2 regions of the Bacillus paramobilis genome follow, and region 1 is predicted to be linked to the other one. Evidence: riboswitches for the same ligand, from Rfam matches in the RefSeq annotation. Region 1 holds a riboswitch; the other holds the start of a gene.
The links. Region 1 has a riboswitch for S-adenosylmethionine ahead of AABL52_RS06165 (bifunctional homocysteine S-methyltransferase/methylenetetrahydrofolate reductase). Riboswitches for the same ligand answer to the same signal wherever they lie in the genome.

Region 1 (5,538 bases):
ACTTTCAACACCACCAAGACTTTCAGCGAATGTAATTAAGGATAAAGATTGTAAGAATGGATTGATCCACGTTTCATCTTTCAGGCGAAATGAGATCATACCGCCTTTTCCAGGATAAAATACATCTGTCACCCCGTCTTCATCATTTAAATAAGCGACAACTGCTTTTGCATTTTCTTCATGTTGTCTCATACGAAGCGCTAACGTTTTCATACCACGAATTAATAGCCATGAGTCAAATGGGCTTAAGACTGCACCAGAGGCATTATGGTAATGAGCGATTTCCTCACAAAGTTCCTTTCCTTTTGCAACGACAAGTCCGCTTAGTACATCGTTATGCCCACCTAAATATTTCGTTGCGCTATGAAGTACAATGTCAGCACCTTCTGTTAATGGCTGCTGTATATAAGGCGTGTAGAATGTGTTGTCTACAATAAGGAGTAGTCCGTGTCTTTTCGCTACAGTTGCGACAGCGGCAATATCAGTAACTTGCATTAATGGATTAGTCGGAGTTTCTATGAAAATAGCTTTCGTTTCAGCTGTGATAGCTTTCTCAATTTGTTGAATAGATTGTGTATTTACGTATCTACATCGAACGTTCCACTTTTTTTCGTGCTCAGAAAATAATCGATAAGTGCCGCCGTATAAATCTTCAGACACAATAAGTTCGTCTCCAGAACGGAATAGCGAAAGGACGAGGAGAACAGCTGCCATTCCGGAGCTACAGGCATAACCTTGTTCGCCGTATTCTAAGTCTGCGATTGCCTGTTCTAAAAGACCGCGAGTTGGATTTCCAGTTCGTGAATAGTCAAAACCAGTAGATTTACCAATTCCCTCGTGACGATAAGCAGTTGAGAAATAAACAGGCGGATTAACAGTTCCTGTTGTAGTTTCGCTCCGGTTTCCGATTTGTGCTAGTTTTGTTTCAATAGTTGACATGTAAAAATTCCTCCTTTTAAAGTTAACAATTAAGTGAATGTAAAATAAAAAAAGCCTTCTAAGAAGAAGGCTTTCGGTTTGAATAGAGTCTTCTTCTCATCTGTCAAATCTTTCACAATTTGCTGGAATTAGCACCTTATTAACAAATGTTAATGGTTGCTGAGGCGTCATAGGGCCAGTCCCTCTACCTCTCTAGATAAGAATGTTCGTATGAAATTTTATTATGTTTTTAACTTTACAACAAAAGATAATTGAATTGCAACTTTATTTTAAATAATTTTTATTTTTCCGCAAGTGTCATTGACTTTTGTATTTGTGCATGCTAAATTTATTAAAAAAATTAACAAACATTGTTAAAAGGGGAACGCATTTCCTTTTAGCTACATAAATAAAATAATAAAGACAAACTCTTATTGAGAGCGGTGGAGGGAAAGGCCCTGTGAAACCCGGCAACCTTCAAACGAAATGTTTGAAACGGTGCTAATACCTGCAAAACGATTGTTTTGCATAATAAGAGGAGGAACGATTATGTCCCCCTCTTCAAAGTGAAGAGGGGGTTTTTATATTGATAGAAATGAGGGAGATTTGTGAAATTACTAGATTTATTATCAAAAGGAATTGTAATAGGTGATGGTGCGGTTGGAACGTTATTACATTCACATGGTTTGCAAAGTAGTTTTGAAGAATTGAACATATCTGATCCAGATTTAATTATATCGATTCATAAGCAATATGTAGCTGCTGGGGCAGATGTAATTCAAACAAATACGTACGGAGCAAATGAAGCAAAATTGCGTATGTATGGTTTAGAAAATCAAGTTACTGAAATTAATAGAGCGGCAGTAAAATTGGCGAAAGCATCTGTTACAGATAGAAATGCAATTTTAGGAACAATTGGCGGTATGAAACATATCGGAGCTGTTACGACAACTGATATGGAGCGAGAATTTATGTTACTGGAGCAGGCAAGTGCATTACTAGAAGAACAGGTTGATGGACTGCTATTAGAGACTTTCTATGATGAGTTTGAATTACTTCATGCTGTTCAGGTGCTACGAAAACAAACGAATATTCCAATTGTAGCTCAATTAGCATTGCATGAGGCAGGCACAACTCAAAATGGAAATGATGTAAATGAAATATTAAAACAACTTCTAGATTACGGTGCAAATGTTGTTGGATTGAACTGCCAACTAGGACCGCTTCATATGACGGAAGCTTTTAAAATGATATCGATTCCGCAAAATGGCTACTTGTCAGCATATCCGAATGCAGGTCTCCCCAATTATGTGGAGGGACGTTACGTATATGAGGGAAGTCCAGCTTATTTCGAAGCGATGACACCGAAATTTATTGAGCAAGGTATTCGGTTATTAGGTGGTTGTTGTGGCACGACTCCAGAACATATTGAAAGTATGAAACGTGCTACTCTAAATGTTACGCCTGTAATAGAAAAGGATACGATTCAAAGACCGAAAGTAGTTCATACACACGAGAAACGTTCGAAAGCCCATGTCACATTAGCAGAGAAAGCAAAAAAACAAACGACAGTAGTAGTGGAATTAGATCCACCGAAAACATTAGATACGCAGCGATTTTTTGAAGGCGCAAGAGCATTGAAAAGAGCTGGAGCAGATGCTATTACTCTAGCAGATAATTCATTAGCATCGCCTCGCGTCTCGAATATGGCAATGGGGGCATTATTAACGAAGCATGATATTCCAGTATTGACGCATTTAACGTGTAGAGACCATAACGTCATCGGACTACAATCTCATTTACTAGGCTTATCAGCGTTAGGCATGGAAGAAGTGCTAGCTTTAACTGGAGATCCAGCACGCGTTGGTGATTTTCCAGGTGCCACTTCTGTATATGATTTGTCCTCTATTGAGCTCATTAAAATGATCAAAGAAATGAACGATGGGCGCTCCATTTTAGGGAAATCAATAGGGCCAGCAACAAGGTTTTCGGTGGGAGGTGCGTTTAATCCGCATGTAAGACATTTAAAAGCAGCGGTTAAGCGAATGGAACGGAAAATAGATGCTGGAGCGGAATATTTCTTAACACAGCCAATTTACGATATCGCGCTAATTGAAGAAGTGTATGAAGCGACAAAGCATTTGGAACAACCTATTTTTATTGGGATTATGCCACTAATAAGTAAACGGAATGCAGATTTTCTTCATTTTGAGGTGCCAGGAATTACGCTACCTGAAGAAATAAGGGAGAGAATGGATGGACATGAAACGAAAGAGGCAGCAATTGAGGAAGGGATTCGCATTTCACAAGAATTGATCGATGCAGCGATGAAATATTTTAACGGCATTTATCTTATTACACCATTTCTAAAATATGAAATTACAGAACATCTTGTTAAATATGTGAGAGAAAAGCAAGAAGTGAAAGAAGGTATTAACTGATGAAATGTATAGAAGAAAAATTACAAAATAACATCTTAATATTAGATGGTGCAATGGGAACAATGATCCAGCAAGAGGACTTAACTGCGGAAGATTTTGGAGGAGAAGAGTACGAAGGTTGTAATGAATATTTAGTAGAAACAAGGCCTGATGTCATTTTAAAGATTCATAAAGCTTATATTGAAGCTGGAGCGGATATTATTGAAACAAATACATTTGGGGCGACAAATATTGTATTAAGTGATTATGAGTTGTCGCATTTAGATGAGGAATTAAATGAGAAGGCGGCACGTTTAGCGAAGCAAGCGGTCAACGAAAGTGGGAAGGAAGTATATGTTGCGGGAGCAATGGGACCGACAACGAAAGCGATTAGTGTTACTGGTGGTGTGACGTTTGAAGAATTAATTGAAGCCTATACACGGCAGGCAAGAGGATTATTAAATGGTGGCGTAGATGTATTACTCGTTGAGACGAGTCAAGATATGCGTAACGTGAAGGCTGCTTATATTGGAATTCAAGCAGCTTTCGACGAGCTAAATAAAATTGTACCCATCATGATTTCGGGAACGATTGAACCGATGGGAACGACTCTGGCTGGGCAAACAATTGAGGCTTTTTACTTATCGGTAGAACATATGAAGCCATTGTCTGTTGGATTAAACTGTGCGACTGGTCCGGAGTTTATGAGAGACCATATTCGTTCCCTGTCTGATTTGTCGGAGTGTTACATTTCTTGTTACCCAAATGCAGGTCTTCCTGATGAAGATGGACATTATCATGAATCTCCATCTTCTCTCGCTGAAAAAGTGAAGCGATTTGCTGAAGAAGGATGGGTTAATATTATCGGTGGTTGTTGTGGCACAACACCAGAACATGTAAAAGCAATGAAATCTGCGTTAGCGTCTCTTAAGCCGCGTGAACAGCAAGAGAGAGCTGGGCATGGGGTTAGTGGATTAGAGGCACTTCAATATGATGATTCTATGAGACCGTTATTTGTTGGTGAAAGAACAAATGTTATTGGATCACGTAAATTTAAACGATTAGTAGCAGAAGGGAAATTTGAAGAGGCTGCTGAAGTCGCAAGAGCGCAAGTGAAGAAAAATGCTCATATTATTGATATTTGTATGGCAGATCCTGATCGCGATGAAATAGAAGATATGGAAAACTTCTTGGCAGAAGTTACGAAAGTGTTAAAAGTACCGATTATGATCGACTCAACAGATGAAAATGTGATGGAGCGAGCTCTTACTTATATTCAAGGAAAAGCTGTTATTAATTCAATTAATTTAGAAGATGGAGAAGAACGATTTAAAAAAGTGACGCCGCTTCTTCGGAAATATGGTGCTGCTATTGTTGTAGGAACAATTGATGAAGATGGTATGGCGGTTAGTGCAGAACGAAAACTTGAAATTGCGAAAAGAAGTTATGAGTTATTGACGACGAAATATGGTATACGCCCGTCAGATATTATTTTTGATGCACTTGTATTTCCTGTAGGTACAGGTGATGAAGAATATATTGGCTCGGCGACAGCGACGATAGAAGGAATTCGCCTTATTAAAGAAGCGTTACCAGAGTGTTTAACGATTTTAGGTGTAAGTAATATATCATTTGGTTTACCACCAGCTGGACGCGAAGTATTAAATTCCGTCTTTTTATATCATGCAACGAAAGCAGGGTTAGATTATGCGATTGTGAATACGGAAAAATTAGAGCGGTATGCGTCAATTCCTGAGGAAGAAAAACGTCTTGCAGATGCATTGCTTTTTGAAACGACGCAAGAGACGTTAGAAAAATTTACAAACTTCTATCGCGTGGCAAAAAAGAAAGATGTCGTTATCCAAGAAACATTAACTCTTGATGAGCGACTAGCAAATTACATTGTAGAAGGTACGAAGCAAGGGTTACAAGAAGATTTAAGTCTTGCACTTACAGAAGGAAGAAAGCCTTTGGATATTATTAATGGCCCACTTATGACAGGAATGGATGAGGTGGGACGATTATTTAATAATAATGAGCTTATCGTTGCTGAAGTATTGCAAAGTGCTGAAAGTATGAAAGCTGCCGTAAGCTATTTAGAGCCACATATGGAATCTAGCGATAGTGCGAAAAAAGGGAAAGTATTATTAGCAACTGTTAAAGGTGACGTACATGATATTGGGAAAAATCTCGTTGAAAT
Region 2 (5,538 bases), 1.4 Mb from region 1:
TAGACTCTCACATTAGCCCCACATTTTATTATAAAAAATGCAGCCAGTATTTACCAGTGTTTTTCTGATTATTTTAATTATTTAATTATTGTAATATATTAAAATTAGTGGAAGATCGCCATAGAATATCGATTTTTATTTTTTTATCATTTGAAATATTACATCATATTGGTATGATAGAAATAGAGATATATGGAAAGGGGACAAGGACTCAATATGTGGATGAACTTGTAATGATTAGGAAACTAGATAGATTAATTTTTCTCTCATAAGTGAGGGTTTATTTAGCTATCTGTAAATCATTCAAGGACTGCATATTTGGCTTGTACATCCCTTTTGTAAGGATACTGTGTAGGGAAATTCATATCTCTTATATAAAGTATGCGTCCTTTAAAGTGGAGGAGTATATAATGAATCAATTAAAAAATAAAATAGCAGTTGTTACAGGTGTAAGTCGTCTAGATGGTATAGGCGCAGCAATTTGTAAAGAATTAGCTGAAGCTGGATACGATATATTTTTTACGTATTGGACAGCGTACGATAAAGAGATGCCTTGGGGCGTTGATCAAAGTGAACAAATACAATTAAAAGAAGAGTTACTAAAAAGCGGTGTTAAAGTATCAAGTATGGAGTTAGATTTAACTCAGAATGATGCACCGAAAGAGCTTATAAATAAAGTTACTGAACAACTAGGCTACCCTCATATATTAATTAATAATGCAGCGTATTCTACGAATAATGACTTCTCTAATTTGACTGCTGAAGAATTAGATAAGCATTACATGGTAAATGTTCGTGCGACTACGTTGTTAAGTAGTCAATTTGTCCAAGGGTTTGATAAGAAATCTGGTGGTAGAATTGTGAATATGACATCGGGACAATTTAAAGGGCCTATGGCAGGAGAACTAGCGTATGCAACAACGAAGGGAGCTATTGATGCTCTTACTAGTACATTGTCAGCTGAGGTAGCTCATTTAGGAATAACAGTGAATGCAATTAACCCAGGTCCAACTAGTACAGGATGGATGACTGAAGAAATAAAGCGAGGATTAAAGCCGATGTTTCCTTTTGGTAGAATTGGTGAACCAAAGGATGCAGCAAGGCTCATTAAATTTTTAGTAAGTGAAGAAGCAGAATGGATTACTGGACAAGTTATTCATTCTGAAGGTGGATTTAAAAGGTAAAAAGAAGGTATCTCATTTCGGTGAGATACCTTCTTTTTAATCTTTCTTCAATCTTCGTGCAACACCATTCCCTAAAGACTGTAGCCCTTGAACGAGGATAATTAAAATAAAGACAGTTGCATACATTACTTCAGGTTCGTAGCGTAAATGCCCGAATCGATATGCTAAATCACCAAGACCGCCAGCACCTACAAGTCCAGCCATTGCTGTTGCACCAATTAGGCCGATTGTTGCAATTGTTAAGCCAAGTACAAGGGAGGGACGAGCTTCTTTCACCATAACGTGCCAAATGATTTTTATAGTAGAAATGCCCATCGCTTGATAAGCTTCAATAACACCACGATCTACTTCTAATAAAGCTGCCTCCATTAATCGTGCAATATAAGGAGCTGTGAATACGACAAGTGGTACGATAACACCTTGCACACCAATGGATGTTCCCATTAGAAACTTTGTAAAAGGTAAAATGAAGAATAATAGAATGATAAATGGAAGAGAGCGAATGATATTAATAACGGTATTAAGAATAGGATAAATGATTTTATTTTCATGTTGTCCACCAGGTCGCGTTAAAACCAGTGTAACGCCAAGTGGTAATGCAATAAGGATAGAGATGAATAGCGAAATAGATGTCATTTGAAATGTTTGAATGGTTGCTTCCCATATGACTTTACCCCATTCATCCAAAAAGGACTTGTTCCCCATAATCTGTTCTACCTCCTTCTACGATGATCCCTTTCTCTTGTAAAAATGATAAAGCGCGGGCTATTTCATTTTTCTCACCCTGCATATGAATGATCAGTTTCCCATATGATTCATGTTTTAACTGTGTAATATTACCGGATAAAATATTTGGATACACTTGAAAACGTTTTGTAGCGACAGCTAATGCTGGCTCTCCTGAAGCATTCCCTATAAAGGAGAGAGTTACAATTTCACCGGTAGTTTGTAGTTCTTTTTGTACTTCTTCTGGAATCTTCGCTGCAAATGCACTATTTACGAATTTCTTCGTTGTTACATGTTGTGGATTTGTAAATATATCCTTCACAGTCCCGCTTTCAACCACTGCTCCATGTTCCATGACAGCAACTCGGTCACATATACGCTGGATGACATTCATTTCATGTGTAATTAATAAAATTGTAATCCCGATTTCTTCATTAATCTTTAGTAATAGGTCAAGAATAGAATCCGTTGTTTCTGGGTCTAAAGCACTCGTTGCTTCGTCGCTTAATAACACTTCAGGTTCATGTGATAGTGCACGTGCAATGGCAACACGCTGCTTCTGGCCACCAGAAAGTTCACTCGGATAGGCATCTTTTCGATTAAAAAGATCGACAATACGTAAATACTTTTCTACCCTTTTTTCAATTTCATTTTTGGAAAGACCAGATAGACGTAACGGTAATGCGATATTTTCATAAACTGTCACAGTTTTAAGTAAATTGAACCCTTGGAAAATCATCCCGATTTTTTGTCTCGATTTTGCTAGTTCTTTTGCTGATAAAGTTGTTAAGTCTTGGCCGTTTACAATGATATTTCCTGTCGTTGGTTTTTCTAATAAATTTACACATCGAATTAATGTACTTTTACCAGCGCCACTATATCCAATGATTCCAAATACTTCGCCCTTTTTTACTTGAAGGGAAGTAGACTTAAGAGCTTCTACATTCCCTTTTTTTGTTGTAAATACTTTGGATACATTTTTTAATTCAATCATTATCGTCAGCTCCTACCAAGACGGTAAAACAGAACCATCAAATTTTTTCTCGATAAATTCTTTTACTTCTTTAGATTGATAAGCTTTCTTTAATTTATTTACAACAGCATCATCTTTATTTTCAGTGCGAACAACGACCCAGTTCACATATGGTGAATCTTTACCTTCGCGGAAAATGGAGTCTTTTGCTGGGCTTAATTTTGCACCTAATGCAAAGTTTGTATTAATTGCAGCTGCTTTCACTTCACCTAGCTGTGTTGGTAATTGAGATGCCTCTAATTCAACAATCTTTAAATTTTTCGGATTTTCAATGACATCTTTCGCAGTCGCTTTTTCTGTCGCCTTTGGATCCACTTTTAAAACTCCTGCTTTTTCAAATAGCTTTAAAGCTCGAAGTTCATTCGTTGGATCATTTGGTACAGCGATTGCGTCGCCCTCTTTTAAGTCTTTTACATCCTTTAAGCTTTTAGAATATACGCCCATAGGGAATGTTACTGTTGAAAATACTTCCGTTAATTTCATATTGCGCTCAGCTTTAAATACGTCTAAATATGATTTCGTTTGATAGCTATTTATATCGAGGCTTTTTTCATCTAAGGATACGTTTGGTGCTACATAATCATTAAATACCTTTACATCGATTTCGAGTCCGTCTTTTGCTGCCACTTCTTTTACCTTTTCAAAAATTTGTTCATGCGGTCCGCCAGTTACACCGACAGTAATCTTTTTCTCATCTAATGCTTTTACCTCTTTATCAGAATTAGCACCACATGCACCTAGCAATAATACCGCTCCACTTACAATGCTTAATAATACTTTTTTCATCTATAATTCCCCCTCCATATACGTTCCAAAATAAAAAGCACCTCTCAAAATAAGAGAGGTGCCGAATAGACAAAATAGGATCCTCTCTTATCTTCCAAAACGAAAAATCGTTTTGCAGGAATTAGCACCTTAGCTTATACGTCATAAGCTCGGTTGCCGGGCATCATCGGGCCAGTCCCTCCGCCACTCTTGATAAGAGTTTGTGTATGTAGTTTTTTAATATGGTACTAATAGTAAATCTTACAAAAAGAATTGTCAACGTTATTTTCTGAATATATTTTATTTTAAGGTAATCGAAACGTTACCTTTCTTATGTCCCTTTTCCACATACATATGAGCTTCAGAAATTTCTTCTAATCGGTAGGTTCTATCAATAACAGGTTTTAAATGTTCTGTTTCAGTTAGTTCTTTTAGTAGAATCATATCCTCTTTACTTACCTTTGCCATCATTCCATTCACAGATACATATTTTCCATTGGGTGTTAATGTATTTGTACAAAGGGATTTTTTATACTTCCCAACTGCATCAAATATAATATCGTAGCGTTCGCCCCGTTTAGTAAAATCTTCTTTCGTATAATCAATTACTTTATCAGCTCCTAAAGATTGAACAAGTTCAAAATTTGAATTACTACAAACAGCCGTAACGGTCGCACCTAAATATTTAGCAAGTTGTACAGCAGCTGTTCCTACTGATCCGGAGGCACCATATATGAGCACTTGTTGCCCTTTTTTTATACGACCCTTTCTCAGAAAATGTAATGCTGAAGTTCCACCAAAAGGAATAACTGCAGCTTCTTCATACGTCACATTGGTAGGTTTTAATGCTATTAATCCACTTTCATGTACGCATGTGTACTCGGCATAACCACCGAGGTTTAGTTCTGTTAATGCAAAAATTGGATCACCTTTTTTAAATTGAGTTACATCTGTTCCTATTTCTTCGATTTCACCGGATAACTCTACGCCGAGTATAGGTTTTCTTGGTTTTCTGAAACCTAATATGATCCGCATAGGAATCCAAAATAAGAGGGGACTATTAAAACCGCGTATTCTACAATCTCCAGTTGATACACTTGTTGCGTGAATTTTAATTAATACTTCGTTCTTTTTAGGTATAGGTTTCTCTATATTTTGAAGTTGAAGAACGTTAGGTGGTCCATACTTTGTGCAAATAATTGCTTTCATAATGACCTCCTGAATTTAGTTGTTGTTATTTACATCATATTTAAAATCTTCATTAAACATGTCGCTATATAGCGAATATAGATTAAAAATTGTATAGATTTCATAGGAAAAGAGGTGATATTATTTTGGAAAAGGGGGCGACATTATGAAAAAAATTATTTTTATTTCGAGTTTAGTGTTTGCAATCAGTCTAGGGGTAGGATGTAGTAATGAGAAAACAACAAAGACGAATGAACCGAAAAAAGAATCAGTTCAAAAAGAAAAAGAATTAGCGGCGAAGGATGTTTTCAAGAAAACGAACGAAGCTTTTAAAAATGAAGAGCATGTAACGATGACATATGGTGTAGGAGTAAAAGCTGAGGGAACAGAGATGGATATATTAAAGGCTAAGATGCAATTAGAGCCAAAGACAAAGAATTCTCGTTCTGAAATGAATATTTCTGGTACAAATGTTGTAGTGTATACTGTGGATGGTAAAGTTGCTGGTGAGGTGAAAAACCCTAATACAGGAGAAGTTATAACTGTACCAGAGGAGCAATTAAACGCTGGTGGAATGAAAGCGACTCAAGATATTATAGATAAGTTAGAAGTACCGGAAGTAGTTTTAGATAAAATGAAGAT

Region 2: it holds a riboswitch for S-adenosylmethionine, as region 1 does, so the genes downstream of both, AABL52_RS26065 (MetQ/NlpA family ABC transporter substrate-binding protein) here and AABL52_RS06165 (bifunctional homocysteine S-methyltransferase/methylenetetrahydrofolate reductase) in region 1, are expected to answer to the same signal.

Annotation. Positions count from the first base shown of each region.
Region 1 covers NZ_CP151108.1:1,183,147-1,188,684, forward strand. The annotation lists gene metI (cystathionine gamma-synthase/O-acetylhomoserine thiolyase) at 1-939, opposite strand, end outside; SAM riboswitch class I at 1,033-1,142, opposite strand; SAM riboswitch class I at 1,347-1,456, shown strand; gene AABL52_RS06165 (bifunctional homocysteine S-methyltransferase/methylenetetrahydrofolate reductase) at 1,527-3,359, shown strand; gene metH (methionine synthase) at 3,359-5,538, shown strand, end outside.
Region 2 covers NZ_CP151108.1:5,110,794-5,116,331, reverse strand. The annotation lists gene AABL52_RS26080 (SDR family oxidoreductase) at 408-1,184, shown strand; gene AABL52_RS26075 (methionine ABC transporter permease) at 1,221-1,889, opposite strand; gene AABL52_RS26070 (methionine ABC transporter ATP-binding protein) at 1,864-2,904, opposite strand; gene AABL52_RS26065 (MetQ/NlpA family ABC transporter substrate-binding protein) at 2,917-3,729, opposite strand; SAM riboswitch class I at 3,814-3,928, opposite strand; gene AABL52_RS26060 (NAD(P)-dependent alcohol dehydrogenase) at 4,009-4,917, opposite strand; gene AABL52_RS26055 (hypothetical protein) at 5,063-5,538, shown strand, end outside.